Regions from separate parts of the Moraxella sp. RCAD0137 genome, predicted to be linked through region 1. Evidence: predicted binding sites of a transcription regulator. Region 1 holds the regulator's gene; the other holds the start of a gene.

Region 1 (15,984 bases):
GTGCTGAATGCTCTTATGGCTTGGCTGATGCTCAATTTCATCATCAAAGCGTAAGTTAATCAGGCTTTTGAAGCCAAGATTGGCAAGGGTTTGGCATTGGCTTGGGTGGATTTGCTTATACAGTGTGATGGCGTGATGAGACATGGCAATTTTCCGCAAATAAATATTCCAAAAATGACTTTATAATCTATGTGATTTTCAATTTTTGAATATATTAGCGAAATCCCAATCGCTTTGCAATCTTGATTTGGCATAAGCTTATGAGTGTTTGAGCGATGCCACCGCCTGATTGACACTCAAAAATACCTGCCCTGACAGCTGTTCAATCACCGCACTATGCCTAAGCACATCCATCACAGGGCCTTTGATTTCGGCAAAGTGCAGCCGCTTAGCTGCTTTGATACATTCTTGATTAAAGTCATAAAGCATCTCTTGGGCGGATAAATCGACATGATTCACCGCTGTCATAATCAGTACAATATCATCAATCGTCTCATCCGCCATCAGCCGAGTCAGCTGTGCGTGCACGGTTTGGGCATTACCAAAATACAGACTCTCATCGATGCGTAATAACAGCAAGCCTGTATAAGTCGTCGCCGTATGCCGATGGATATTGCGAAAATGCTCGCTGTCGCCCACTCGTCCCAACACGGCGATATGCACTTGGTGTGTGCGATATACCATCATCGCAAAACTGGCAAGCAGACCAACCACCAAGCCAACATTGAGCCCAAAGATGATCGCCGTACCAAAAGTCAATACAAAGCATAAAGCATCCGCTTGATCGTATCGCCACGCATCCATCAGTGTCTTGGTATCAATCATACTAAAGACTGAGCTGATAATCACCGCCGACAAAATGACATAAGGCAGTCCTGCCAAATACTGACCAAAAAACAATAAAATCAATAAGATACCAACAGCACAAATGAGCGATGCCAAAGGCGAATTGGCGCCCACCGATAAGTTGAGACTGGTGCGAGAAATCCCACCTGCCACCACAAAGCCACCAAACAGTCCACTTGCGATATTGGCAAAACCAAGCCCTTTCATCTCTTGGCTGGCATCATACGATTCGCCACGCACTCTGGCATATTGTGCTGAGATGGTGCTACTTGAGATAAAAGCAATCAAGGCAATCAATAATGCTGATGGCAACAGCTCAATGAGCGTATTGATGCCAAATATCGGCAGTTTTGGCATCATAAGGCCTGCCGGTGGTGCATCCAACACTCGCACTCCAAGCTCGCCAAGCTGATACTGCACGCTCAAATAAATGCTACAGGTAACCAAAAGAATCACAAACAGCCGATTGCCAAAGCCCATCAGCCGTGTCGGTAGCCAACCCCACACCCACCGCTCGCCATAGCGACTGATGATGAGCAATGCCAACGCCCCAAGTCCAATCGCCAAGGTGAGCTGATGAATCGGCTGAGTATTTTGATAGATGCTGGTCGTCAGTGAAATCAGGCTATCGGTATTGATATTGATGCCCAGCAGATTCTTAAACTGACTGATGATAATCAGCACCGCTGAGCCGCTGATAAAGCCTGCTGCCACACCACGACTGACGAACTGCATGATCCAGCCCAAGCGAATCAGGCTGCCCAGCCACAAAATCACCCCAACCATCAATGCCAAGGTGGTGGCAAGTGAAACATACTGCAAGCTACCCGTGGCATAGTTTGATAAAGCACCAGCGGTCATGATGGCGGTGATGGCGACAGGCCCAACGGCTGAGACACTGCTTGAGCCGATATAAGCATAAACCATCACAGGTACGATGGACGCATACAGACCCATGATGGGTGGCAAGCCTGCTAGGGCAGCATAGCCTAGGCTTTGGGGAATGACAAGCACCGCCATCATCAGTCCTGCATAGACTTCAGGGATGGCGGTGCGAGGTGAGTCGATGAATTGCAAAACCCAGTTGGGTAGTAGATTTTGCAATCTCATGGATTATTCTCCGTAGATTTTGATACCTTGAGCAAAGGCACAGCCTTTTTGGCGAGCGGTGACGATCATCGCATCATGCTCACCGTATAGGCGAGATAGGGTATTTTGCTTGGTGGCACGCTGACTGCTGCCACTACCCATGCCGAGACTGATGGTTGGATAGATGCCATGACGACCGCCAGTGATGCCGATGCCAACACCTGTTGATGATAGGCCAATTTGTTGGTTTTGAGTTTGTTCAACCAATTTGGTGACACGATTGACTTCTGATTGCAAGGTATTGCAGTCATAGTTTTGGTAAGTCGTTGGATTGACATATTGCGGAGCAACTTGACCTGTGGTGGCACAGCCTGCCAAAACAGTCGTAGCAGCGATGCCTGCGATGAATAATGCTTTCATAAACACCTTTTGATATCAAGGAAAAAACGCTTGGTACGCATATTAAGCCTACCAAGCCAACACGGGCAAAGCCCAAAAATAGTTAACGGCGGGACGCACACAGCGGACTGTCAGGCGCCTGCGTCATGCCTGCCCACTCATCAGGCGTATAAGCATGAATCGCCAACGTATGCACCGTACCGCCATTGGCTGTCAGGTACGGGGCGACTTCGGCATAGACTTTTTGATGGCGAGCAGCCAAACGCAGCCCATCAAAGGCTTGACTTACAATCACCAATTTAAAATGGCTTTCTTTGCCCTCAAAATACCCTGCGTGCATCTGGCTTTCATTTTCTAGCGTCAGATGGGTGGGGCTAAGGCTAGCCATCGCAGATTGTAGGGCGGTGGTGGTGTTTGTCATCGTCAGTCTCGGCTTGGTCGTATTAGCGTTTTGGGGCGGCTTCGTACAGCGGCATCACTGTCGGCACCAAGGCTTGTAAGTTACTGATGCGGTTAGCTGAACTTGGGTGCGTACTCAAAAACTGCGGCATTGAACCACCGCCTGATGCTTGCATCTTTTGCCATAGGCTGATCGCGGCATTAGGGTTGTAGCCTGCACGCGCCATCAGCTCAAGCCCGATGCGGTCAGCTTCGGCTTCTTGGGTGCGTGAGTGCGGCAAGTTCAGACCCAAATCGCCTGCCAAGCCAACCAACTGTGCTTGACCGCTGGAGAGTCCAAGGGCGCTGGCAGCGATACCGATGGCACTCGAGGTGGCGACGCCGCGACTGGCTTTTTCGCGTGAATGTTCGCGCAGTGCATGCGCCATCTCATGACCCATGATGGCAGCGATCTCAGCATCGGTGAGGTTTAGACGCTCGATGATGCCAGTATAAAAGACGATTTTGCCACCCGGCATCACATAGGCATTGATTTGATTGTCGGTGATGGCATGTACTTTCCAATCCCAGCTGGTGGCATCGGGGCGCAGTACAGCAGTCTGTGGAATCAGATGATTGGCGATGCGGCGCAGACGCTGCACTTGGGCGTAATTGGTGTCAAGCTTGCCCTTAGCGCGCGCAGCATTGATGGTCTCAAGATACGCTTGGTTTGAGAGTTGTAGAATCTGTTGACTTGACACGAGTAACAGCTGCTTGCGATCAGCACCGACTGCGCCTGCGCTTGTCGTGCTGCTACAGCCAGCAATGGGCGCGATCGCCGCTGCCGATAAAGTGACAGTCAGTAGGCCTTTTTTGAGTGTATTCATCGTCATCATCCTTTTTATTTGCCATATGGGCAAGCATCACTGAGTTCATCATACAGATGAACGGTTGTTATCTATTGTAGCGATTATAAACCAAAGCCTGTCATAAATCCTAGCCAAAACAACAAAAATTCACAAATTTATCCTCTGATTCCACAGAAAGATCTTGTGATGGCTGAAGTCTGATCTTGGTAATCTTGCGTGGCGGGGTGTTGTCATAAAACTGTCATCTAATTTTCACAAAACCGTCATTGATCAGTCATCAAATCGTCATCTGATCTCACTAAAATACGCTTAACTTTAGTGATAACCTCCTTTTTAATTATCCAACTTTATTCATGGAGTCATGATGAAAACCAATCTAAAACTGATCAGCTTGTCTGTCGTTGCAGCCATCGCTTTGAGCGCTTGTGGTAATAACAACACTGCACAACAAACAACCACAGAGCCAGCACCAGCCACCGCCGCACCTGCTGACAGCGCCCCTGCTGCCACCGAGCAAGTCGCCATCAATATCACTGGCGCAGGCGCATCATTCCCACAGCCTATTTATGCTAAGTGGTCAGCGGATTTCCGTGCAGCCACCGGCGGCCAAGTGAACTACCAGTCTATCGGTTCATCTGGCGGCATCAAGCAAATCATCGCCAAGACCGTTGATTTTGGTGCATCGGATGCGCCATTGACAGTAGAAGAGCTGACCGCAGAAAATCTGGTACAGTTCCCAACTGTCATCGGTGGCGTCGTCCCTGTGGTGAACATCGATGGCATCGAGCCTGGCGCACTAAAATTAGATGGCGAGACTTTGGCGAATATCTACCTTGGTAAAATCACCAAGTGGAATGATGCTGCCATCACTGCCCTAAATCCAGAGTTGACCTTGCCAGATGCTGACATCACCACGGTATTTCGCTCAGATGGTTCTGGCACGACCTTTAACTTTACCGATTATCTAAATAAAGTCTCGACCGACTGGGCAAGCTCGGTGGGCGTAGATAAAGCCATCAAATGGCCAACCGCTGCATCAGGTGCTGCTGGTAAAGGTAACGAAGGCGTGGCAAGCTATGTTGGCCGTATCAAAAATTCAATCGGCTATGTTGAATATGCCTACGCCAAACAAAATGGCATGGCGCATGTGGCACTGAAAAATGCTGCCGGTGAATTTGTACAGCCATCAGCAGACAGCTTTGCGGCCGCTGGTGACATCGACTGGTCACAAGCACCTGGCTTTAACCAAGTCTTGACCAACTCAGCGACCGCAGGCGCATGGCCAATCGCTGCTGCCACTTTTATCATCGTACACAAAAACCCAGAAAACCCAGAGCAAGTCGCTGGCGTACTGAAGTTCTTTGACTGGGCTTACACCAATGGTGATCAGTCGGCACTGGATCTGGATTATGTTCCATTCAGCGATCAAGCGGTGAGCCTATTTAAGGCCAGCTGGAATGAGATCAAAGATGCCAATGGCAACGCTGTGTACGCACAATAATCCATAATAAATGATCACAATGCGGCTTGTCGTCAGACAGGCCCATTGTCTAAGTGGCAAATCAGTCAGAGGATTTACAGGAAATTTCCACATGACCAACCAACAATCAGCCCTGATGAATAAGCTTGCGCGCCAAAAGCGTCTGGATGGCGCCTTTGTGTGGACGACCAAGCTGTCAGCATTACTGGTGCTTTTGACCTTAGGCGGTATCATGGTATCGCTGGTGATCGGGGCGCTGCCGAGCATTCGTGAGTTTGGCTTTAGTTTTTATACCAGTAGTAATTGGGATCCCGTCGCTGGTGAATTTGGTGCCTTGGCGCCGATTTATGGCACGCTGGTGACCTCGATCATCGCTGTGGTGATCGCTGTGCCAGTCAGCTTTGGGATTGCGGTGTTTTTGACTGAGCTTTGCCCAAATTTTTTGAAAAAACCGCTGGGCATCGCCATCGAGCTGCTCGCTGGCATTCCATCGATCATTTATGGCATGTGGGGTTTGTTTGTGTTCGCCCCTTGGTTTGGTGAAACAGTGCAGCCGTGGTTGATTGATAATTTGGCAAGCTTACCAATCATCGGCCAAATGTTCGTGGGCGCACCGATTGGTATCGGTCTATTTACCGCAGGTCTTGTGCTTGCCATCATGATCATTCCATTCATCGCAGCCACCATGCGTGATGTCTTTATGGTGGTGCCAGATATGCTCAAAGAATCGGCCTATGGCATGGGCGCGACGACTTGGGAGGTGGTGACCAAAGTGGTGCTGCCTTATACCAAAGTCGGCGTCGTTGGTGGCTTGATCTTGGGTCTGGGTCGTGCACTTGGCGAGACGATGGCGGTGACTTTTTTGATCGGTAATACCTTTAACATCAATGCCAGCTTGTTCACCTCAGGTGTCTCGATCACCTCGGCGCTGGCCAATGAATTTGCTGAAGCCTCTAGCGAGATGCACCTGTCATCGTTGCTGCATCTGGGGTTGATTCTATTTGTGATCAGTTTCATCGTTTTATCAGCATCGAAGCTGATGCTGATGAAAATTGACAAACAAGCTGGAAGATGAGGATAAGTACCATGATTAGTGAAAAATCGGCATTCACCAGCCGCATTCATCTACCAAAATATCATCGCCGCCGTGCCATGAGCCGCATTGCCATGAGCCTGACAGCGTTGGCGATGGTGTTTGGCTTGTTTTGGCTGGCTTGGATTTTGGTGACTTTATTTGCCCAAGGCATTCAAGGCTTGATGACGATGCCTGTATTTAGCCTAGATACGCCACCACCGATGGCAGAGGGTGGTCTTAGAAATGCCATCGTCGGTTCGGTGATGATTTCATTTGCAGGCCTTGCGCTGGGTACGCCGATCGGGATTTTGACAGGTGTGTACTTGGCAGAGTTTGATCAAGGTGGCTGGCTTGGTCGTGCCACGCGTTTTATGAATGACATCCTGTTATCAGCGCCATCGATCGTCATCGGCCTATTCGTGTTTGCATTGATGGTGCAAGGGCGCGGCTTTTCGGGCTGGGCGGGCGTTGTGGCGTTGGCCATCATTGTCATCCCTGTGGTGATTCGTACCACCGAAAGCATGCTGCTACTGGTACCGAATAATTTGCGCGAGGCAGGCTATGCATTGGGCGCACCCAAGTATAAATTGGTCGGCTCGATCACCCTAAAATCAGCCAAAGCAGGCGTCATCACAGGTGTGCTATTGGCCTTTGCGCGCATCGCAGGCGAGACAGCACCGTTATTGTTCACCGCGCTTAATAACCAATACTTTAGCACAGACATGTCTCAGGCGATGGCAAACTTACCAAACACCATTTACCAATTTGCCATGAGTCCTTATGAAAATTGGCATGCGCTGGCTTGGGCGGCGGCTTTATTGATCACTTTTGCGGTGCTGCTATTGAATATCATCGCCCGTGCATTGTCCGCCAAAGCCCATTAATTCAGCCATAGCGATGCCCGATTTGGGATCGAATTTAGCATACCGTTTGAGGAAAATTATCATGAATACATTCAACCAAAGCATCAATCCTACCATGAATACTTTGTTTACAGGCAGTCAAGTTGACAGCAAAAACCAAATCCAAACTCAAGAGCAGACTGCCGCCAAGGTGCAGGTGCGTAATTTGGACTTTTATTATGGTGATTATAAGGCGCTTAAAAACATCAACTTAGACATCGCCGACAAAAAAGTCACCGCATTTATTGGGCCATCAGGCTGTGGCAAATCTACCTTGCTTCGCACCCTAAACCGCATGTATGATCTGTATGCTGGCATGCGTGCCACTGGCGAGATCATCTTAGATGACCAAAACATCCTAGACAGTCGCATCGATGTCAATTTGCTGCGTGCACGCGTCGGTATGGTATTCCAAAAGCCAACGCCATTTGCCATGTCAATCTATGACAATGTGGCTTTTGGCGTAAAATTGTATGAAAATTTGTCAAAGTCTGAGCTGGATGACCGCGTGGAATGGGCACTACAAAAATCAGCACTGTGGAATGAAGTTAAAGATAAGCTGAAAAAGTCTGGCCTGTCGCTCTCAGGTGGTCAGCAGCAGCGTCTGTGTATCGCGCGTTCTGTTGCTACCCGTCCAGAGGTTTTGCTACTCGATGAGCCGACATCGGCACTCGATCCGATCTCAACAGGCGCCATCGAAGAGCTGATCCATGATCTTAAACAAGACTACACCATCGCCATCGTCACGCATAACATGCAACAAGCCGTGCGCTGCTCGGACTACACCGCTTATATGTATTTGGGTGATATGATCGAGATGGGCAAAACCGAACAAATCTTCAATGCGCCAAAAGTGCAGGCGACCGCTGACTACATCGCTGGCCGCCATGGCTAATCAGCTGTAGCAGCATCCGAAGTTTTTTTGCCAAGCGCACTCGGTTCAATGGGATCGAGTGCCGCATCTGCCAACCTTAAAACCAGATTCATACAAATCCTCATTGATGGCTGTCAGGAAAGAAGATTTATGCTACAATCTACCCGATTTCATACACAAAAACCTTATTTGTTGTATCCAAAGGATATGTTAGGGAGTCTGCCCTCTATGAGTGCAAAAATCTTGGTTGTGGAAGATGAGCCTGCTATCAATGAGCTGATCGCCAATACACTGGAGCTGTCGGATTTTTCGGTGGTGCAGGCGTTCGATACCCAAGGCGCTTATATTGCCGTCGTTGATGAGGCGCCAGATTTGATCTTACTTGATTGGATGATGCCGCATGGCGAATCGGGCATCGATTTTGCGCGCAGGCTCAAAAAAAACCCAACCACCGCCGATATTCCCATCATCATGCTCACCGCCAAAGGTGAGGAGGATAATAAGGTCTATGGCCTAGATGCTGGCGCTGATGATTATATCACCAAGCCATTTAGCACGCGTGAGCTGATCAGTCGCATCAAGGCGGTGCTGCGTCGCACGGGCGCTGGCATGGGCAAAGAGTCGATGCAGGCAGGCAACCTCACCATCAATACCGCAAGTCAGCGCGTGATGGCCGATGGCGAGGAGGTGGTGATGAGTAGCACCGAATATCGCTTGTTGTGCTTTTTTGTGACACATGCCGAGCGCGCTTATACCCGAGCGCAGATCTTAGATGCTGTCTGGGGCGGCAATGTGTATATCGATGAGCGTACAGTCGATGTGCATATCAGACGCCTGCGTAAGCTGTTGGCGCCGTTCGGTGCTGATACGCTGATCCAGACGGTGCGCGGCACAGGTTATCGCTTTTCGGATCAACGATGATGCGCCAAGCTGATGTCGATTTTAAGCAAGTCTTACACGCACTCAATGATGGCATCACCATCATCAATACGACTGACTGGGCGATTGATTTTATCAACCAAACTGCCAGATCGCTCTTGGGTATTACAGATGATGATCTGATGTCTGGCATCGATTATTTTGGGGCGGATTTTTGTCAGCAGATTGGTCGATTGACTGCGACCGAGCCATCATTAACTCTCTACCAACATCAGGATCTGACAGGCAGCTTATTGCAGCTGACTGCGGTTTATCTGAACCAATCCCAAGTCAGCATCGTCATCAAAGATCACACGCGCATGCAGCAGCTTGAGCAGATGCGCACCGACTTTGTGGGCAATGTCTCGCACGAACTGCGTACGCCATTGACGGTGATCTTGGGTTATCTTGAAAATTTCACCATGGCTGAGGACATTAAGCCTGCATGGATGCGCGGCCTAAAGCTCATGCAAGAGCAAGCGGTACGCATGAATGATCTGATTAACGATCTGCTCATGCTATCTCGCCTTGAAAGCGATGAGACCAAGCCGATGATGGCAGTGAACATGCCGCGCCTGTTGATGCAGGTATTTGATCAAGCTCAAGCCAGCAATCAAGCAGGACATCTGATCGATGTGCATCTGGACACCGATAAGAACATCCTAGGCATCGAGGCGTATCTGTACAGCGCGATCAGTAATCTGGTACTCAATGCCATCAAATACACGCCAGCGGGTGGGGAGATTGACATTATTTATGAGGAAGTGGGTGCAGAGGTGCATTTGAGCGTGACGGATAATGGCATCGGCATCAGCGAGGAGCATGTCGGCAGGCTTACCGAGCGATTTTATCGTGTGGACAGTGGGCGCAGTCGTGCCACAGGCGGCACAGGGCTTGGGCTTGCCATCGTCAAACATGTGCTTAATAAGCACAATGCCAGACTGCAAGTCATCTCAAAAGAGGGGCAAGGCTCGACTTTTCGCATCATCTTCCCAAGCAGCCACATCATCAGCACACAGACACAGGCGATATGACTCATGCCGTTATCAGACACCCAACGATTTGCCGCTGTTGATATCGGCTCTAACAGCATTCATTTGGCCATCGCAGAGCGACACGGTGATCAATTAAAGCGCGTGGCATCGATGAGCGAAAAAGTGCAGCTGGCGATGGGGCTTGATGCGCACAATCAGCTGTCGCCTGCGGTGATGGAGCGCGGCTTTGAGTGCTTGCAGCGCTTTGCTGGCAGACTTGGGGATGTCAACAGCGCGCATCTGCGTGTGGTGGCGACCAACACCCTACGCCGTGCGGCAAACAGCCAAGCTTTCATCGCGCATGCCAATGATATTTTGCCTGCACCCATCGAGATCATCTCAGGGCGCGAAGAAGCGCGGTTGATTTATTTGGGTGTAGCGCATACTTGTCCGAGTAATAAGCAGCGACTGGTGGTGGACATCGGCGGCGGCTCAACTGAGCTGATCATCGGCCAGAATTTCACACCACTGTTGACCGAAAGCACCCAAATTGGCGCAGTCAGCTTTAGTCAGCAGTTTTTTGGGGATGGGGTGATCAGCGCATTGGCTTTTGAAAAGGCGATTTATGCCGCCCAAAAAGAAGTCATCAAATTCGCCAGTCTATATAAAAAAACAGGCTTTGATGAGGCATTGGGTTCATCAGGCACCATCAAGACCATCGGACAGGCGCTGGCTGGCTTTGGCTTGGGTGAAGAGATCACGCTGGCAGGTGTCGAGCAGCTCAAAGCCTCACTCATCGCCTGCGCGCATGTCAATGAGATTGAGATGGAGGGCGTAAAAGCACATCGAAAGGCCATTTTCCCAGCAGGCGTGGCGATTTTATTGGCGATCATGAAGGTCTTTGGGATTCGTCTTTTGCGTTATTGTGATGGTGCGCTGCGTGAGGGTGTGATGTATGACATGTTGTCACGCATGGATTTTCATGATGTGCGTGATGACAGTGTGGCGGCGATTATTGATCGCTTTGGGGTGGATAAAAAACAAGCCAAACGCGTCGCCAAAACCGCCGCTCAACTATTTAATCAAGTCCAAAGCACCCTGTCGCTGCCAGCAGACGGCGAGCAAATGCTAAAAAGAGCAGCGCTTTTGCACGAAGTGGGCTTGGCCATCGGTCACAGCGGCTATCATAAGCACGGCAGCTATCTGCTTAGGCATGCCGATATGGCAGGGTTTTCTCGCACCGACCAAGAAAAGCTGTCACTGTTGGTGCGCTATCATCGCCGAGCCATCAATATGGATGACTGCGATCGGGTCATCAAAGCTGGTGGCGTGGCATTATCCTATCTGGCGCTACTATTGCGGCTGTCAGTGGTCGCCAATTATGGCCGCTTTGAGCTGAGTAAGCAGCAGATACAGCTTGCCGTCGATGATAAGCGCTGGCGCATCACTGTCAAGATTGATCGGCCTGAGCATCAAGCTTGTGTCATCAACATCCAAGACGAGGCGCATTGGTTCGCCAAATGGGGCATTGAGCTGACTGTGATGGGCGCTTAATCTTGCCGCATCACGCTGCAAGCCAATAATTTTGAAAAATTTTCCAAAAAAATTAAAAAAATGCTTGACGCGTGATAATTATCCTGTATAATACGCACCCATACAGCGAATGCTGATCAGCGGGAATAGCTCAGTTGGTAGAGCACAACCTTGCCAAGGTTGGGGTCGCGAGTTCGAATCTCGTTTCCCGCTCCAAATTTTAAAAAGTCCAAATCGAACGGTTTGGGCTTTTTTGTTGTTTAAAACTACAAACACCCTGACTACCCAAGACCTGATAGCCACCGAATACAGCCAAAACAAAGGCTTTGACATCAATGTGGACCTGACACTAACAAGGTGATACCAAGGCATCTGGCATTGTACCAGTACAGGGCGATGAACATATTAGAATTGCTGGTACCAGATATAATCGAGGGCTGGAGTTAACAAAGGAAGAAATTATGCAAAATACCTCATACGCAGACAGTATCTTAAAAAGAAAGTCCAGAATAAAAGAGTTGATAAAATGAAAATAATCAATACTGTATTGTCTATTTGCATTTGTTTTCTTATATTTTTCTTTCTAAATAGGTATGATTCTTGGGGTATTTCCGAGGGAATATGTATTTATCAGGACAGCTCCGTAGGTGTCGCCCTACTGTTATCCTCTATTTTGTTTTTGTTAAATTTTTTATTTTTCTTATTTTGGTTTTTCTTTAAACGCAAAAAATCAACCACCAACATTATATTTATTGTTGTCTCTATTTGTCTTTTGATGTATTGGCATCCTGTAACGTACAACTATTCAATAGATGCTCTATTAAAATACACCAATATCCACATAGAACAACTTGGTGGAGTTGCTAGATGTGAATTGCAACGCAATAATGACGTAAGGTTATATGAGTCGCAGAAACCCTAAACCACGAAATATTCCATCATAATCATCAAGGCGAAACTGCCGCCACAGTTATGGGCAAAACGGTGATTTGGCGTATAATATCGGCACCAGTCTTAACATTGATGTGCACCATTATAATATTCCCAGACGCCCCATTAGAGGTTATACTACCACAAACTAGGAGTAATCTCTCATGACAAAACAGCGTAAGCAGTACAGCAAAGAATTTAAACTAGAAATGGTCAAACCCATAGAAGAACAAAATCAGCGTGTTGTTGATATTGCTAAGCAAATCTGTTTCAATGGTGCGCCGTGCGCACCCTACGCACTGACTCGCACATAACCTACTTTTTGGCCTTTTACTTTTTACGCCCCAAATGGATAAAAATGAACAATTCCGTAAATTATAAATCTTTAATACCAAAGTTACAAGTTACTTATGATTAAAAATCATTTAAATGTTACATGTTTTTAAGAACTTTTAGATTGTTACTTTAGGGTATACTTTAAAGTTACACAAAACATCTATATGAAGACTAAAGTCCAAATTAGTGTTTATGTTGGTTCAATGTATTACATTTCGTATTTTCTATTTGTAACGTAATTTCAGTAATATTATGATTATGTTTTAGAACTTCTAAGGCCTTTTGATAGAGTTGATCTGTATTGCTATTCGGAGCAACCAAATGAGCAGTTAAATGAATATTTTTTGAGGATATAGCCCAGACTTTCAACTGATGAATCCCTTCAACGCCCTCTAGCTTCAATAAATCATTTCTTAACGACTCAATATCAATCTCATCAGGAACTCCTTCAAGCAGAATATTAATACTTTGTTTTAATAAAATCCAAGTTCGAGGTAAGACCCAGAAGCCAATTAACACAGCGATTACGGTATCAACCCACATCCACTGGGTAAAATAAATAACTATTCCTCCGATAATCACGCCTATCGATCCTAGAGCATCACTAAGAACTTCTAAATATGCACCTTTTATATTTAGACTTCCTTCAGCACTAGCAGAAAGGATTTTCATTGAAATCAAATTTATGACCAAACCAATGACCGCGACAATCATCATTTCAACACTTTGAATTTCAGCAGGGTTCGTAAAACGTTGATAAGCTTCATATACAATATATATTGCTACCACAAAAAGCATCACCGCATTAAACAGAGCCGCTAAAATTTCAAATCGCTGATAGCCAAAAGTTCTTTTATCATCTGCGGCTTTTTTACCAATTTTGATAGCGGCAAGAGCAATAGCTAAAGCGGCTACATCAGTAAACATATGAGCTGCATCAGATAACAAAGCCAAACTTTGGGTAATAAAAGCAGCGACAACTTCTACTATTAAAAAAGTAGTCGTTAAACCTAAGGCAACCATTAACTTCTTACTATTTTCTTCAGTAACAACCGCATGGCTATGATCATGATGTTCTGACATAAAATATTTTCCTTATTCTATTTATGATGAGCAGTACAGTAGGGTGTGCACAGCGCACCATTACCCTGATTATGTCCTGATAAAAAAATACAGGCAATACTCAGTATCACCTGCACATGTCTTTCATCATTTTAATTGCTTGGTGCCAAAGATCTTATCACCTGCATCACCCAGACCTGGGATGATATAACCATCTTCGTTTAGGTGGCTGTCTAGAGCAGCGGTGTAGATTTTGACATCAGGGTGTGCTTCATTAACCAAGCGCACGCCTTCAGGGGCAGCCACAAGCACTAGGGCTTTGATGTTGGTGCAGCCGTGTTTTTTTAGCATATCGATGGTGGCGACCATGCTACCACCCGTGGCCAGCATCGGATCTAGGATCAGGGCAGGGCGGCGGTCGATATCATTGACGAATTTCTCAAAAAATGGCACAGGCTCCAGCGTCTCTTCATCACGCTGTAGTCCGACGACAGAGATTTTGGCAGTCGGTAGCAGATCCAGCACACCATCAAGCATACCCAGACCTGCGCGCAGGATCGGCACGACGGTGACGGTTTTGCCTTTGATTTGTTCGCCAGTGGTCTCACCGCACCAGCCTTGCATGGTGAAGGTTTCGATTTCAAAATCGCGACTGGCTTCATAGGCCATCAAGCGACCCAACTCATTGGTCAGGGTGCGAAATTTATAAGTACTGGTGTCTTTTTCGCGCATCAAGGAAAGCTTGTGGCGCACCAAGGGATGGTCGATGACATGGATATTTAACGAGGTGGTCATAATGTTGCCTTAATAATCATTGACCGCCATCAGTCGGCGGCGTTGCTGCTAATGATACCAACTTTCCCAACAAATTGCACCCTCTGTTTGCTTGCGCGTCGGCATCAACGACCAAGGCTGTGGATCTGGCACGGTCATTTATCCAAGCGCAGATCGCCTGCCTTGATCCAGCCTTTTTTATAAAAAATCTGAGCAATCAGCCAAGTCAGCAGCGCAGGCAGTAGCAGATGAAAGGCGAAGATCAGTCCCCAAGTGCCGAGCGTCGCACCCATGGCATCGAGCGTACCGATCTGGCCGACCAGCCCGCTGGTACCCATGCCAGCCCCTGAGGGGATGTTGGTCATGCCAAACATCGCTGTGGCAAAGGGCGCTAGCAGAGCGCCTGAAAGCGTTGGCGGCAGCCAGATTTTTAGGTTTTTTAGGATGTTGGGCATTTGGATCATGCTGGTGCCAAGACCGCACGCCATCGCACCGCCGATGCCATTATCCCGATAACTCATCACCGCAAATCCGATCATCTGAGCCGCGCAGCCCACCGTCGCCGCGCCTGCTGCCAGACCGCCCAAACCCAAGCTAATGGCGATGGCAGCACTGGAGATCGGCAGGGTCAAAATCAGCCCCATCGCCACCGCGACGACGATGCTCATCACGATCGGTGATAATTCCACCGCCCACATGATAAACTCGCCCAAAGACACCATCATCTGATCAATGGCAGGACTGATAAAGGCCGCGACCGCCATGCCGGTGATGAGCGTGGTGGCAGGCGTGACGATGATGTCCAGCGGTGTGGTGCGATGCACAAATTTGCCGAACTCAGCACCGATCAGTGCCGCCACGAATGCACCCACAGGCCCACCCATTGCCGCGCCTGCAAAGCCAGTGGTGATCGAGGTGAACAGCACCAAAGGCGGTGCTTTTAGGGCATAAGCCACGCCTGCACCGATGGCAGCACCCATCAAGCTTTGGGCTTGAGTGCCGATGTCGATGAGCCAAGGCAGATTTGTCCATGTGCCGATGTTTTTGATGATCAAGCCCAAAATCAGCGAAGAAAACAAACCCAGCGCCATAAAATTAAGCGCCTCGATGCCGTATCGCTGCCATGAGATGACGATGTTTTGTTGTGCCAGATGGGTTTTGAGTGAAAAATTTGCCATGATAAATCCTTTGTGAATCGAGGGCAGTTGCTCAAAATTTGCTTAAAATTTGTACATTATAAGGCAAATTTCCCAAAAATGTGCATTAATTCTGACAAATTTTTGTTGATGGATTTTGTGCTGATGGTCGCACAAAATGTCAAATACGCCCTTAATTTTCTGCTAAAATAACAGCTTTTGATGACTTTTTAATGACTTTTTGATGGCGATCAATAATGACAAAACAGACAAAACAAGCAGATGCTGTGGGCGCACTTGATGACAAGACGGCAGCTGACATCATCGATCAGATGCGTGCTTTAATCGATGTCCTAAAAAGACACAACCATGCCTATTATGTGCTAGACAACCCGACCATCAGCGATGG
Region 2 (15,984 bases), on a different contig from region 1:
TTCGGAACAACGGTGAAAGCGCCGAAAGTTGGTAAAGCAAACTGATTCAGATTGACTTTACAACCTAGTGTCCCATTCGTCTAGAGGCCTAGGACACCGCCCTTTCACGGCGGTAACAGGGGTTCGAATCCCCTATGGGATGCCAATATTCTAAAACACGCTTGAGCGATTTGCTTAAGCGTGTTTTTCTTTGTGGGGGGCTTATATGGCTAGGTGTATGATGTGCGCCCCATGCGCTACGCAGACGCCAAGTTTATAGGAGTAAAACTAATTAACAGCCCTGTTTTTAGAATACAGGCTATTTCATAAATTAAATACACCTTGTGCAAAACCTTATTATTTGGATTAATGCAAATAAAATCATATAGAATTTTTCCCAACGCTTCAAAATCCTTAAAAAAAATCAATTCATCTTCGTAATCACCGACCAATACATCCAGTTGTTTATTGATTTCAGCAAATACTCCTGTTTTCAATAAAGAATCAAATTCAGATTCTTCAATAATCATTTCAAGCAAATCTCCACTCTCGCAAACATCGTAATTTAATCTATTTAAAGCATCCATAGATACAGGTATGGAAATTTTTCTTATTTTAGCCATATTTAATTATCCGCTCACCTTGAAATAAGTAACTTCATGATACTCAGGTTTTGTTTCGCCAGTACGTAGGGTACGCACGGCGCACCATCAAACCATTCAATCAATAGTGCGTGGTACGCACCCTGCTGGACTCAATTTGTTTTAAGTCTGATGTCGTAGGTATGGTTATCACATCACTTGGTGTATATCTATTTCCGTTCAAATCCTGCAAAAATCCACAGGTTCTGCACTCATAAACAAGTGATTTTTCTTTAACCACAATCAGTCCACCTGCACCACAATTGGCGCAATCAAAGTCTATTTCCACAAAAAATAACTCTTCTAAACAATCTCTAAATAACACGGCTAATGATTCAGTGCATGTCTTAAATTTCAAGAAATTTTTCAGTCCATACATAAGATTTGCATGATTGGTACAGGAAACGGGATAATCCAAAACGCTCAAATCTTTAAATCGAAAAATATCATAAACTTCATCAAAAATTGTATCCGCCAATTCAGCTTGATGGCTGTTAATCCATTCTGTCAAACGCTCGGCAATTATTTGATTGCTGGCATTGTTTTGAATTAGCAATTCTACACATTGTATAAGACTGCTAATCAGCATCTTTTTAACCTGTTTGCGAGCTTGATATTTTTTTATCATAAACTTCTCTTACAAATGCATAGGATATGCACTCTACACCATACACCATTTATCCAAAATATCTTTTTAAAAGCGTGACATCCGCTCAATACACTTTTATCGATATTATAAGCGGTATCACCAAGTTTGCCTATAGTGCGGTGGCAGTTTCGCTCAAATCCTCGTAACGGGCTGTCTTGAGAAGTTCTTAATATGGGTAATCTGTTGACAAGTCATTACTTGTCAGATCGCCCACAAAAAAAGCCCTGCCATCGCAGAGCTTTTAAGTCACTAAAAGGCTTATAAAAAGTTGGTCAATAGCAAGAATGAGATGGCACTGATCGCTGCCGCCGCAGGCAATGTAATCACCCACGCCAGACCGATCGGCTTCATCAATCTCCAGTTGGTGTTCTTATTCACCATACCAATACCCAATACTGCACCCACTAGGATGTGAGTACTCGATACAGGAATGCCCAAACTTGATGCACCCATCACGACCGCAGCAGCAGCCAATTCTGCTGCAAATCCTGAGGCAGGATGCATCTCGGTCAGATTGGTACCGACGGTTTGGATCACTTCTTTGCCAATAAACCACAAGCCCACGATCAATGCGACACCAAAAGTAATCATCACAGGGCCTGGAACAGTTGCTTTAGCTTCGATGGCATTGTTTTTGATCACATCCATGATGGCAACGAACGGGCCAACCGCATTGGCGATGTCATTCGAGCCGTGACTAAACGCGAACGCACACGCGGTAAATACCTGCATCCAGCTGAACATGACGAAGGTTGCCTTGCCCAAATCCTCTTTATGCTTGCCGCGAATGGTTTTGGTGTAAATAAAGGCCGTCAGCCATACCATCGCACCCAGCATACCCATCACAAGTCCTGCCTGCAGTGTCGATAGCTCAAGACCAGTATTAGACAGACCCTTAAAGACCACCATTGCGGTCATGATCACGGCACCGAGCGCTGCAATCAAAGGCACCCAAGTTTTAAGGGCTTTTAGTGTGTCCAGATTCTCGCGCTTACGCTCAAGCTCAAACAATGAACGATAATATTCTGTCTCCAAATCTTCACGCTGGCAGTCGCTGTCCTGATACACCTCTTGGTCGCGCAGCATGGCGTTGGTATATGGCAGCTTCTCATGCTCTGAAAGCGTGTCGAAATATTCTTTTTGTTGGCGCTTAAGGCTTTTCTTTTGGGCTTTGATGGCCTTGACTTCGATCTCGGCTTTATCATTATAAGCCAAGATGTTTTTCTTAATGATGCTATATAAAATATACGACAACAAGCCACCCAGTACTGGTGATAGTACCCACGACATAGCAATGTCACGGATCTTCGACCAACGCACCGTCTCAAATGCCAACTCAGTACCGCCAATGCTGATGCCAAGCACGATCGAGCTGCCGACGATACCACCAATGATGGCATGCGTCGTCGATACTGGCAAACCGCGCTTGGTGGCGAACAATAGCCAAAAAGCCGCAGCAATCAATGCTGACAGCATCAGATAAATGAATTGATTGGGTGTCACGCCCAATCCGCTGATATCAACGATGCCACTGCGAATCGTGTCGGTCACTGCCGCACCTGCCAGCACCGCGCCTGATACCTCAAAAATCGCAGCAACTGCCAACGCTTGCGTTACTGTCAAAGTACCAGCACCAACAGAGGTACCAAAAGAGTTGGCAACATCGTTACCACCGATGTTGAACGCCATAAAAATACCAAAGAAACTTGCCACCATGAATAGCATCACTTGTTGATGCATGGTGTAGTTCAGGCCCCATTGGATAAAATAAATGCTCATACCTGCCAACAACAAACCAAAAAACACATTGGCTGCCATTGGCGTGCTTTGCTTCGCTGAATTTACCATAAATCCGCCAAAATATACAAAAAAACCACCATCCAGAGCGCTTTCTCCCTAAGGTGGCCGTCTAACGATTTGATCTGTGCAGATTATAAATTTACAATATGACAGTTTGATGACATTTTAACACAGTTAAGCAAGTTTCGCTAAAATTTTTGAGGATGCTGTCATCAAATCACTTGTCGTTTGCATCATTTTTTTGATTGGTTCAATGATAAGATTGAGCCACACTGTTCAAATTCAGCAGTGTCAGAGCAACGATCGCCGCAAACACATAACGCCCCACCCACGCATTGTGACGAAATGCTGCAAAGCACGCCAAGCGCTCACGGTCTTTGATTAGAGGGTATTGAATCCCAAAAAACATCACAAGCACCGGCGCCAAAGACAGCATCGACAATAGCCCAAAATAATGCGCCAAAGCCATTGCCATCAATACCAAAAACCCGACTTGTAACAAAGTAATGATCAGCACATCATAGCGACCAAATAAAATCGCCGTGGATTTGACCCCGATTTTAACATCATCATCACGGTCACACATCGCATACTGTGTATCATACGCCACCGTCCAGCACATATAAGCGACGAACAGCACCCAAGTCCACACATCGGTATGCCCCTGCACTGCCACATACGCCATCGGTATCGCCCAGCCAAATGCCGCTGCCAGCACCAGCTGTGGCAAATTGGTGTATCGCTTCATAAATGGATAGATGAATGCAAGCGCCACCGCTCCAAGCGACCAATAAAACACCGCAACTGGCAAGAAAAACAGCAAGCACGCTGACAGCAATGACAACCCCACGAATGTCGCTACTGCAGTCTTGGCAGACAGTCGCCCATCAGCCAGCGGTCTGCCATTGGTACGCTTGACCTGTCCATCCACCTTGCGATCAGCAAAGTCATTAATGGCACAGCCCGCTGCACGCATCAGCACAGCACCAAGCGTAAAAATCAGCACCACGAGCCAGTCGATGGATCGAGCGGCACCGACATACGCCAATAGCACCGCCCACAAGGTCGGATAAAGCAAAAGCTCAGTGCCGACTGGTTTGTCAAATCGGGTCAACTGCAGCCATGCAGTCAGCTTATCACGAAGCGTCATCGGCTCGCCTGTTTGATGGTTTTTCATGCTACTACTCAATCACTGTTTGGCGATGGTATAAAGCTGCAAAGCCTGCCTTAGGCTCAGCTCAGGAAACTGTGTACGAATGGCCTTGACTGACTGTGCCATCGGTAAGTGCGCCTGTGTCCGCGCAAATGGTAGCCATTCATGCTGTTTTAGCTTAAAGATCTCATCCTCAAGCGTGCGGATACGGCGTTTGTGATTGAAATTTTGGATAAGCAGTAATACGCTGATGCCCAAATACGCCCAAACAATAAAATTATCCATCCTTATTATCCTCATATCATCAAGTCATCGATTTGGCCATCACCACTTCGTCAGGGCATTTGGCCATCATATCTGTCAAAACGGATGGCGTCATTTTGCCATGACTGAATGGGTGGCTCGTTCGCCAAAAAAGGTGCATTTAGCGGTCTTTTTACCACCACTCGTCCATCCGCACTGTGCAATAATGATTTAGCATGGCTTAATAGCTCATTTTCATCATCAAGAGTTGGTGGTGATACAAAACTGTGCAAGGCTTGCATATATTTATTCACTTTGGCATCATAGCTATCCTTGGGAAACATCGGATCTAGATAGACGACATCAGCACCATCACTGCAATCACGCACATCACCATAGCGGATAGACAGCCGTGATAATAGACCTTGCCAATTTTGATTGTCCTGCATATAAGCATATTCAGCATACAGCATCAGCGCCATGATAGGATTACTCTCAAGCATCAAGACACTCGCCCCAGTGCTAGCAAGTATTAGGCTGTCATGCCCAAAGCCTGCTGTGCCGTCAATCGCCATCATGCCTGCATTGAGCCGACACGCCTGCAATACAAGCTCCGACTTACGCCCTGCCGATACCACACGACGAGTCTGTGATGCCCAATCAGGGCTGACTTTGATGATATCGTCGCCTAGCTTTTGGATCAGTAGCAATCTATCTTTTTCAACGATAAATGCCTGATTGGCATGATGATCGCAAAATGCGAAATTCAGATGCTTATTATTAAGTTTTGATAATTTAATAAAATCCAACTGTATCGGCAACTCGTGCGTGCTGATCAGTGACTCAATTGGCTTAATCTGCTCAATATCCACACCAAAAAATAGCATCGCACACCCCTTTTTAACCACCGATTAGCCTTGAATCTGATAACCAAATCCAAAAAACGCAATCAACACCACCACGCCTGTGATGATACGCAGCCAAGCAAAAATCATAAAGTCTTTTTTGGAGACCCAGCCCACCATCAAGCGGATACAAAGCAGTGCTACGATGAATGACACCACTGTACCGACAGCCAAGATCATCCAGTCACTACTGGTCTGTAGCGCATCTTTGTGTTTGACCAAATCAAGCAGTGCCGCACCAACAATCACAGGAATGCCCAAGAAAAACGAAAACTCAGTCGCCGCCTTGCGTGATGTACCAAGTAGCAACGCCCCAATGATGGTTGCCCCCGAACGGCTCGTGCCTGGAATGAGCGCCAGACATTGACACAGACCAATATACAGTGCGGTCTTAAAGCTGATGTTCTCGGCCTCGATAGCGATGATTTTACGAGGAGTTTTCTCAGCATAAATAATCAGTAGCGCGCCAATGATCAGCATGGTCGCCACCACCAAAGGATGGAACAGCACCTCGGTAATCACATCAGCGAACAAAAAGCCCATCACCATCACAGGTATGGTCGCTACAATCAAAGCAAGACCCAGCTGGCGAGGCTTGGCAAGGCCTTCTGCCTTACCGGTCAATAGCCCGATAAAGGCATTCCACAATCTGCCCCAGTAATCATAAATGACCGCCAAAATCGCCCCAAGCTGAATAAAAACGATGAATAGATTGCGAAATTCACCGCTCAAAAAATTCATCATATCCGCTGACAAAATCAAATAGCCAGTGCTAGAAATCGGCAAAAATTCTGCAATGCCTTCAACAATACCCATGATGACGGCTTTGATAATCAGCAAAATATCCATAGTACAACCTAAGAAAAATAAAAAGACGGCGTATTGTACACCACAAATCTGAAATTTGGCTTAAGCCAAACCCGAAAGCTTAAGCTTTGCCCTGTTCAGCCAGCGTTTTCCACGCATTATCTCGCAGATACACAGGCAATGCATTGTCGGCACTCACCGCTTTGCCTGCCAAAAAGTCAATCAGCCCAAGGCGTGCAATATCCACCGCCGTAGGATGCACCTGCACAGTTTGGGCATTGTCAGTCTGCACGAGCTGCACCCCATCACCTACGACCACATCACAAATAAGATGGCTGTCATAATCCAGCAAAGCTTCATCACCGACTATCCCATCGGCATCATCACGGTTAAGCGTGCCATTTTTGGTGACAAATCGCCCATGATATACTTGGTTTTGGCGAGCGTCCATCACTGCTGATATGACGGTGTTGTCTTTAAAGTCATCATTTTGGCAGGCAGTATCGGCAAGTACAGCCAAGCTTGACACACCGACACAGGGTGTATCACTGGCGACAGATAATGCCTGCACCACCGCTGTATTAATGCGAATACCGCTAAACGCACCTGGTCCACGGTTGAACGCCAAGCAGTCTAGTTGAGCTAATGACAAGCCTGTCTGCATCAAGGCCTCATCTACCATCCCAAGGATAATCTCAGTCTGCCCACGATTGCCCGCAACACTCTTATGATACAGCACCGTGCCATCTTGTACGATTGCCACCGAACACTGCTCAAATACCGTATCAAACGCCATTAAGATTGCCATGTTTTACCCTATATACTGATTTTGCTGACAATTTATACCGACAATTTAAGACCCAAGCCATGATAGCTTGGGCGTCGTGATACCATGAATGCATCAGAAGCGTTTTTTGAATTGTGGTGGTAGCTGACCGCCCATTTCTTGCATTTTTTTCTGCATTTCTTCCATGCTTGGCAAGTCGTTCGGGTTTAGTCCCAAATCCTGCATCGATTTTTGCATCTCTGCCATATTCGCTGCTTGATTGGCATCACCACCTTTATTGCCAAACAATGGACCACCGCCTGACATACCACGAGTCAAGCCCTGTACCGCTTTCATCATCTTGCCGATACCATCAGGACGGCTGATCATTTTCATCATTTTTGCCATCTGCTTGTGTTGCTTGAGCAAGCGATTGACATCTTGGATTTGTTTACCCGAACCTGCAGCGATACGACGCTTACGGCTTGGGGTGATTTTGTCTGGATTTTGGCGTTCAAATGGCGTCATCGAATGAATCAATGCTTCCATTTCTTTGACCTTTTCTTCTGGTTTGGCTTCTGCCATCGCCTTTTGGATATCTGCACCGCCTAAGCCTGGCATCTTATCTAGAAAACCTGCCATACCGCCTAGATTTTTCATTTGTTGGAATTGGGTCAAAAGATCTTCAAGGTCAAATTCACCGCCCTTTTGCATCTTTTTCGCCATTTGTTCGGCTTTTTCGCGGTCGATTTTTGCTTCGACTTCTTCGACCAAACTCAGCACATCACCCATGCCAAGAATACGCTGTGCGATACGCTCAGGGTGGAATAACTCAAGCGCTTCTAGTTTTTCGCCACGACCCAAAAACTTAATCGGCTTACCAGTAATCGCACGCACCGACAGAGCCGCACCACCACGGGCATCGCCATCGGTCTTGGTCAAAATCACGCCAGTCAGTGGCAGTGCATCATTGAACGCTTTGGCGGTATTGGCAGCGTCTTGACCAGTCATCGCATCGACGACGAACAGCGTCTCTACTGGATTGACCGCTGCGGTCAGCTCTTTGATTTCATCCATCATCTCATCATCGATATGCAAGCGACCTGCGGTGTCGATGATTAGGATGTCTTGATACTGCAGCTTAGCTTCATTAATCGCACGACGAGCGATATCAATCGGCTTTTCATCCACCGATGATGGTACAAAGCTTGCTTTGACTTGTCCTGCCACCTGCTCAAGCTGCTTAATCGCCGCAGGACGATACACGTCCGCTGATACCAGCATGACTTTTTTGCCTTGTTTTTCTTGCAAAAACTTCGCCAATTTACCCGCCGTGGTCGTCTTACCTGCACCTTGCAAACCAGCCAACAGATAGACCATTGGTGGCTTACCTGTCATCTCAAGCGATTGGTTTGCACTCCCCATCATTTCGGTCAGCTCATCATAGACGATTTTGACAAAGGCTTGACCCGGTGCCAGCTCTTTTAGGACATCTTGACCCAATGCCTGCTCTTTGACCTTAGCGACAAAATCTCGTGCCACAGGCAATGCCACATCCGCTTCAAGCAGTGCCATACGCACTTCACGCAGCGTGTCTTTGATGTTATCTTCGGTAAGCTGACCAGTACCCGCGATATTACGCAAACTGCCAGAGAGTCGTTCTGTTAAAGTATCAAACATATCAAATCCGTCATTATCAAGTGACAAGCGCGTCAAGATAGCCACTTGCCAAAACTATTGCTACAAATAACTGCTATTTTATGCTAAATTAGGCAAATATTCCAATTTAATTGCACGAATCCCATCAATATTGACTATTTTTGCTGTATTTTAGCGTGTAATCACGCAACACAAGCAGGCTTGATGTGTTGATGGTATAAGAATAAAGGGGTTTTTGTGCTGTTGATTTTTTTGAGTGTCGTGCTGATTTATACAGCAAGCAGTCTGTATTTGGCAAATGCCTTAGTCAAGCAAAGCAGCATTTCAAAAGGTTTGCTACTGGGCGTACTTGGCATTGGGCTAGTTTTACATGGCTGTTTATTGTATCCACAAATCATCACCACAGATGGACTGAATTTTAATCTATATAATACGCTAAATCTTACCAGTTTATTTTTCCTACTATTTTATGTGCTGTTTGGCTTATATCGTCCGATTTTAAGCCTTGGGATTTTGGCAGTGCCAAGTGCGTTGATTGGGGTGAGCTTGGGCTATATCGGCGATGCCACTTATGAGCCGATTGAACAGCTTGGCATTTATCTTCAAGTGCATATCCTGCTGTCTTTTGCCGCTTATTGTGTGCTGTTGATGGCAGCGGTACAAGGATTGCTGCTTCGCCTACAAATTCGTGAACTCAAGCACAAAACCATTCACCGTTTTTGGGTATCTCGCCTGCCATCACTACAGAGCATGGAGAGCTTGTTATTTGATATGATTTTGATGGGCTTTGTGATTTTGAGCATCGCACTGGGCTTGGGCTTTGGGGCGACTTATGACATCATGACACAGCACATCGCACATAAGATGGTGTTTAGCGTGCTCAGCTGGCTATTATATGGCGTGCTGATTGCTGGTCATTATCGCTATGGCTGGCGGGGTAAGCGCGCGGCGAATTTTGCCATCTATGGCTTTGTACTGTTGGCGGTGGGCTTTGTGGGATCTAAGGCAGTGATGGAGTTTTTGTTAAGCTGACTGATGGTTTTTGGCTCTTTTAATTGGCCAAATCATCCCCATTAAGTACTCAAACATTTTTAGTAGGAAATTTTTATGACCCAATCTCAAAAACCCGCACGCACCGAAATCCAAAACCCTGATCTGTGGCATTTTCCAATGGATTATCCGATGAGCATCATCGGCCATGAAGGTCATCACGACAGCCTGCTCAATGAAGTTAAGCTGATCTTGGCTGAGTTGTTTCCTGAGTTTGATCATGCCACGATTCAGGTGCGTCCTTCGCGTACAGGCCGTTTTCATTCGCTGCGTGTCAATTTACACCTGACGCACGCCGATCAAGTCAATCGCTTGTACACCGCCTTGGATAAGGCCGAAAGCGTCCGTACTGTCGTCTAAAACGAAGACCGTCTTGCACGGTCTTTTTGGTATCTGTTATGTCAATACTAAAAACCCACCTGATCGATCAAAGTCTGGCAGCGCCTGAGTTGCCCAAGCCTGATGAGCATTTACGCATTTTACATACCTCCGATTGGCATCTGGGCAAGATGCTATATCACCAGTCTCGTTATGATGAATTTGCTAAATTTTTAGATTGGCTACAAGATTCATTGAAAATTTATCAAGTGGATGTGCTGATTGTTGCTGGCGATATTTTTGATACCATGACGCCAAGCAACCGCGCCGAGCATCTGTATCATCAGTTTTTGGCGACAGCATTTAAAAACGACATCAAGCACATCATCATCGTCGCAGGCAATCACGATTCACCCACCAGCCTACATAAAACCAAAGAAGTGCTTGGCGTGCTTAATACGCATGTCATCGGCAGCATCAGTGATCAGATCGATGATGAGTTGATCACTCTTAGCAATGATGCAGGCGTACCTTGTGCCATCATCATGGCTGTCCCCTATCTGCGTGATCGAGATGTGCGTACCAGCATCGATTCCACCAGTATCGACAATAAAAATCAGCTACTGATTGATGGCATGTTTGATCATTACCATTGTTTAGCAGATCTTGCCAAAAATCAGCAAAATCACATTTATAAAACACATCAAAAAACCATCCCGATCATCGCCACAGGTCACCTATATGCCGCAGGCGCCGCCGTCTCTTCTACCGATGATGGGATGCGTGATATTCAGATCGGCACCCTCGGCCAGATCAGCAGTGAGGTTTTTGATGAGGCCATCGATTATGTCGCCTTAGGACACATTCATGCCGCCCAAATCGTCGGCAAACAATCCCGCATTCGCTATAGCGGCTCACCGATCGCGATGGGATTTGGGGAGATTGGGCGGCACAAACAAGTACTGATCGTTGATCTGCCTTATGACAAGCCACCAAAGCAGCCCGTTGATCAGCCAGATCTGATGCAATTTTTTGATGGCGCGGATACCTCAGCTGTACGCATTCATAGCCTGCCTGTACCGATTTTTCAGAGTCTTGCCAAAATCAGTGGCGATATGGCATTCATCGAATCCTCCATCAATGACCTAAAAGCGCACGATCAGCCCATTTGGCTTGAGATCGAATACACAGGCGACAGTCTGATGCCAAATCTAAAGCAGCAGATCAACGCACTCACCAAAGACAGTCAACTACTGGCGCTGAGTATCAAAAACACCCAGACGCACTCAGGTAGCCTGCGCGCCAAATCGATGGATATTACTTTAGATAAGCTAAATGAAATGCAAGTTTTTAAAAAGCGGCTGGCCAAAGAAAATCTGCCAGATGATGAACAAGAGCAGCTGATTCAAGCGTATCAGGCACTGATAAAACAGATGCAAGAGACAGATAATAATGCTCAATAAAGCCAAAGTGATGCATGGCGTCAGATTTCAGGAATGATGGATGAAAATTTTAAAACTGGTCTTTGAGAACATCAACTCTTTGAAGGGAAAGTGGCAGATTGACTTTGAGGATCCTGCCTTTCATAATCATGCTCTGTTCACCATCACAGGCGCAACTGGTGCTGGCAAGACGACGATATTGGATGCCATCTGCTTGGCTCTATATGGCGAGACGCCACGACTGAACATCTCTGCCAATCAAAATGAGCTGATGAGCATCGGTACCGCTTTTGCAGCCAGCACGGTGATTTTTCGCGCCAATGATAAGCTATATCAAGCCAGCTGGTCGCAGCGCCGTGCCAATCAAAAAAGTGATGGCAAATTACAAGCGGTCAGTCGCGAGATCAGCGAGCTTAAGCATGTCAATGATCCTGATGGCAAGATCATCGAAGAAAAATCCAGCTTGGTCAATAAGCAGATTGAGCGAATTTTGGGGATGAATAAAGCGCAGTTCACCCGATCGGTGATGCTGGTGCAAGGCGAATTTGCTGCTTTTTTACGCTCGGATGCTGCCGAACGCGGACAGATACTAGAGCAAATCACCGGCACGCAGATCTACGCGCAGATCAGTCAAGCCGCCTATGAAAAGCACAAACAGCAAAATAATTTGTTAAAAGAACGCCAATTAAAACTGGCAGAATTACAGCTGTTAAGCACCGAAGATTATGATGCTTTGATTGATCGTATCAGCAGCATCAGCGAACAAAAATCACAAATTGACAGCCAAATTGAGCAGACTCAAGCTCAACTAAAGCTGGCCGAGCAGTACGCCACCTTAACAGATGAAGTGACCACATGGCAAAATAAAATCCTTAAAAATCAATCAGATATTAATGAATTTTCTGATGAAATGGCGCGCCTTAATCAAGCCAAGCACGCCCAAGCGCTCAGTCCATTATACCAAGCCGTCGCACAAACCTCCGAGCAGCACGATCATAAAACACAGGACAGAATAAAGCTCACCGAAAGCCTAACCGCCCTTCAAAGTAGCGTCGATGACCATCGTGTTCAGCAATCAAATATTCAAGAAAAACTACAAAAATATACCCAAGATTACGAAGCCATCAAGCCCAATTTGCAAGCAGCGCGCAAGCTTGATTTGCAGATTTCATCATTGACACAAAACTTGACTCATCAGACAAAGGCTCTAGAAAAAAATCAGCTGGATTTGCAGCACAGTGAGCAGATACTGGCCCAGCTTATCAGCGATCGGCAGCGCATCCAAGCAGTCATCGCAGAATTAAACAGCAATTATCATGACAATCAGCTAGAGCATTTGTCAGAAAAATTTCATAAAAAATCCCAAAATCTGGCACAATTTGATGCCCTGTCGGATTCGATGATGCGTGCATATCAGCTATATCAAACCGACTTAGCAAAACTAAAACACACCCTGATTGAATTACAAAATATCCGAGAAAATTTCAAAGAAAAAGATAATCTAATCAGAAAAACAAGTAATGAAATGCGCTCACAGAGGCAAGCATTTTATCAGCTGTTAAATCTAGATCACATCCATGAAGATCTCAACATCGCTTCGCTTCAGCAGCAGCTGAACGAACTTCAAAATACCATCAAAAACAGCAGCCAGACACGACAAATCCTCGAGCAAATTCAGCAGCACTACCAGCACTATTTGCCGATATCCGATGAGATCGCGCGATTAAACCAACAAAAAATTCAGCTGTCAGATGAGCAGTCCTCAATCGAAGATGCCATGCAGTCTCTGCAAGGTCAAATTGAGCAAACCCAGAAGAATCATAGCTTGCAGCTCGATAACTTCAGCCTACAAACTCAACTGATACAGCTAAAAGCGCAATTAGATCACTTAAATGATGGCGCTCCTTGCCCACTGTGTGGCAGCACCGAGCATCCTTATAAGCATGCAGATCACCCCAGTGACACTGATGATGTCACATTGGCAAAAGAGCAGCTTGAGTCTATCGAACACAGCCTTGAGCAGCAACGACTGCAGCTCGAACACTACAAAAACTCACTGCAACAGCTACAGATTAACCTTCAAAATAACGCGTATCAGCTGTCCACTCAGCACAAAAACAGCGAGCATATCCAGCAAAGGATGCGCGATCTATGGGCGCAGATTTCACAGGATTTTTCTGAACATAGCGATCTACCCTCTCACAGCGACATTGACATGTTAAGCCATCAGTTGCATGCCGATGTCGAGCATAAGATGCGCACTTTTGAGGATGCCAATCATCTCATGGCTCAGATTCAGATCAGTGAGAATAATTTAGATAAATTCAATTATGAGAATCAGTCACTCGAGAATGCAGGGGTCAAAACCAATCAAGAAGCACGAGCGCTGATCTTGACAGTGCATGATGCAGCCTGTCATTTGCAGCAACATCTCATACCCTCACTGATGGCATTGTTACAGTCAGAAGGCAATGACACTTATGGTGAACTTAGCTTGCATTTGGCGACATTGAGCGACAGCCTACCGAATCTGTCTGTTTGTGCTGAGCGCGTTGAGCAATATCAATATCAATCTGATCCTCACAATCAACCTGCGTTTAAAGGTTTTCCAGATGCAAATGCCATCATCATACCGCATGATGCTGATCTGGCCCTAATCACCGACATGCGTGCTGCTCTAGATCATGACTGCAGCACCTTAAAAATACAGATTGATGCCGCCAAAGCACACAGTCAAAAGCTTAATCACGCACAGTCACAGCTGGCCGAGCTGATGATAAAAATCGATGTTGAGCAGCACAAAATCCAAGTGCTAAAACCTGATATTAACGATCTGCACACAGCATTACAGTCAACATCCGCCGAGATACAAGTTTTGCGCGATCAAAAGGTACAGCTCATTGGCGATGCTGACATCGATGCTTTGGGGCAGTCTTATCAAACAAAACTTGGCGATCTGCGCAATCAACTTGATCAGCTCACCACAAAATTACAAAGCGATCTTGTACAGCTTGAATCTCAAAAAGCCAAAGCCACAAGCCTTGATGCCATCATCGATGAGATCGCCCAAAAGCTCACCGCTCATCAAAGCGACTATCAGACAGCCTTGGCCGAATCCATCTTTAGCGATGAGGCGGAATTTTTGGCATCCAGACTGCCAGATGAACAGATCGCCAATCTGCAGCAAACTGCCGATCAGCTACACGAGGCACTCAAACAAACCCAAATATCACTCAAAAACAGCCAAGCCAGATTAGATGAACTGATAACACGACATGCAGATATTGCACTCCTGGATCAGTCTGCATTACAGGCGCAGTCAGCTGAGCTGCATGAGGCTTGGACATCGATTCATCAGCAGATCGGTGAGATGAATGCCATCAAAGCCCAAGAATTAAAAAATCGTGAGCGCCAAGCTGCCTTATTGGCCGACATTGAAAAACAACAACAAGACAACGCCATCTGGGCAAAGCTCAATGCCTTGATCGGCTCAGAAAATGGGAATAAATATCGCAATTTTGTGCAGGGATTGACGCTCGATCTGGTGTTGCAGCATGCCAATCAGATTTTAAGTAAGATGAATGACCGCTATCTATTGACCACCGATGATCAAGATGGCAAAGCGCTTGAGATCTTAGTGACCGATCTGCATCAAGGCGATGCCATTCGCAGCAGCAAAAACCTATCTGGTGGCGAAAGCTTCATCATCTCGCTGGCGTTGGCTTTGGGATTATCACAAATCAATAGCCAAAATGTACAAATCGAATCGCTGTTTTTGGATGAAGGTTTTGGGACGCTGGATGAAGCGGCACTGGATTTGGCGCTAAGCACTTTATTTGAGCTACAACAAAGCGGCAAAAGCATCGGCATCATCAGCCATGTCGCAAGCCTAAAAGAGCGCATCGACACTCAGATCGTCGTGCAAAAACACGCCGGTGGCCACAGTATCTTATATGGCGCCGGCGTTACTCAGCTTGGCTAGTTTGAGTTACTAATCCACGCTCGTATTGGCTGATATGCTCGTGATCACAAACTGCATCGAATTGCATTTTTGTGGTGATTGGTCAGCCATTTTCTGGTGATTGGTCAGCCATTATTACGCTCAAAGGTGCTATGCTCCACTTCATATAAAGCACCCAAACGCTGCTGCTGCTCGTCATCCAAAATCTTTTTGGCTTCCTTAAAAAATTCTTGCTCTTCTTCTTTGAGATGATGGCGCACTTCATCGATCAGTGATTGACAGGTGGTCTGCCAAGTCTCATCACTGATGCGGCCATCATTGAGCGTGTGCATCAACTCATCCATTTCGTGATGCTCAGCGATGGCATGGCGCGACAAATCCAGACCCTCATCATACTGCATCACAGGCACATACAGGTGACGCTCTTCGGCAGCAGCATGAGCTTGCAACTCGATTTCAAGTTCAGGATAGGCTTTTTTGGCAGCTTTAATGTCTGTTGATAGTAGCGATTCTAGATCATCGCACAGCGCACGCTGTGTCTGATGTGATGAGATAAGTGCTTGAAAAATATCTTGATTCTGACTCATGTGCTTTCCTTGAAATTCTATTAA

Evidence for each region. The regulator PhoB, encoded in region 1, activates phosphate uptake and scavenging genes when phosphate is short. The targets are predictions, from matches to a motif close to TGTCATNAANCTGTCATAA.
Region 2: the regulator PhoB is predicted to act here: its motif matches at 3,214-3,232, upstream of AZ602_RS02235 (inorganic phosphate transporter).

What each region holds. Positions count from the first base shown of each region.
Region 1 covers NZ_LTCC01000018.1:9,635-25,618, reverse strand. The annotation lists gene AZ602_RS09145 (beta-lactamase hydrolase domain-containing protein) at 1-144, opposite strand, end outside; gene AZ602_RS09140 (SulP family inorganic anion transporter) at 259-1,956, opposite strand; gene AZ602_RS09135 (hypothetical protein) at 1,960-2,355, opposite strand; gene AZ602_RS09130 (BolA family transcriptional regulator) at 2,438-2,755, opposite strand; gene AZ602_RS09125 (M48 family metallopeptidase) at 2,778-3,599, opposite strand; gene pstS (phosphate ABC transporter substrate-binding protein PstS) at 3,946-5,082, shown strand; gene pstC (phosphate ABC transporter permease subunit PstC) at 5,174-6,136, shown strand; gene pstA (phosphate ABC transporter permease PstA) at 6,148-7,020, shown strand; gene pstB (phosphate ABC transporter ATP-binding protein PstB) at 7,034-7,933, shown strand; gene phoB (phosphate regulon transcriptional regulator PhoB) at 8,141-8,833, shown strand; gene phoR (phosphate regulon sensor histidine kinase PhoR) at 8,830-9,864, shown strand; gene AZ602_RS09090 (Ppx/GppA phosphatase family protein) at 9,868-11,358, shown strand; tRNA gene AZ602_RS09085 (tRNA-Gly) at 11,478-11,553, shown strand; gene AZ602_RS10005 (transposase) at 12,432-12,581, shown strand; gene AZ602_RS09080 (cation diffusion facilitator family transporter) at 12,787-13,686, opposite strand; gene upp (uracil phosphoribosyltransferase) at 13,813-14,460, opposite strand; gene AZ602_RS09070 (PTS transporter subunit IIC) at 14,595-15,617, opposite strand; gene ligA (NAD-dependent DNA ligase LigA) at 15,908-15,984, shown strand, end outside.
Region 2 covers NZ_LTCC01000001.1:492,060-508,043, forward strand. The annotation lists tRNA gene AZ602_RS02220 (tRNA-Glu) at 70-145, shown strand; gene AZ602_RS02225 (hypothetical protein) at 237-602, opposite strand; gene AZ602_RS02230 (hypothetical protein) at 703-1,248, opposite strand; gene AZ602_RS02235 (inorganic phosphate transporter) at 1,528-3,117, opposite strand; gene ubiA (4-hydroxybenzoate octaprenyltransferase) at 3,320-4,246, opposite strand; gene AZ602_RS02245 (hypothetical protein) at 4,259-4,507, opposite strand; gene AZ602_RS02250 (class I SAM-dependent methyltransferase) at 4,558-5,352, opposite strand; gene AZ602_RS02255 (undecaprenyl-diphosphate phosphatase) at 5,377-6,219, opposite strand; gene tsaB (tRNA (adenosine(37)-N6)-threonylcarbamoyltransferase complex dimerization subunit type 1 TsaB) at 6,299-6,985, opposite strand; gene ffh (signal recognition particle protein) at 7,079-8,623, opposite strand; gene AZ602_RS02270 (inner membrane protein YpjD) at 8,840-9,634, shown strand; gene AZ602_RS02275 (YbeD family protein) at 9,710-10,012, shown strand; gene AZ602_RS02280 (exonuclease SbcCD subunit D C-terminal domain-containing protein) at 10,051-11,433, shown strand; gene AZ602_RS02285 (AAA family ATPase) at 11,474-15,394, shown strand; gene AZ602_RS02290 (hemerythrin domain-containing protein) at 15,499-15,960, opposite strand.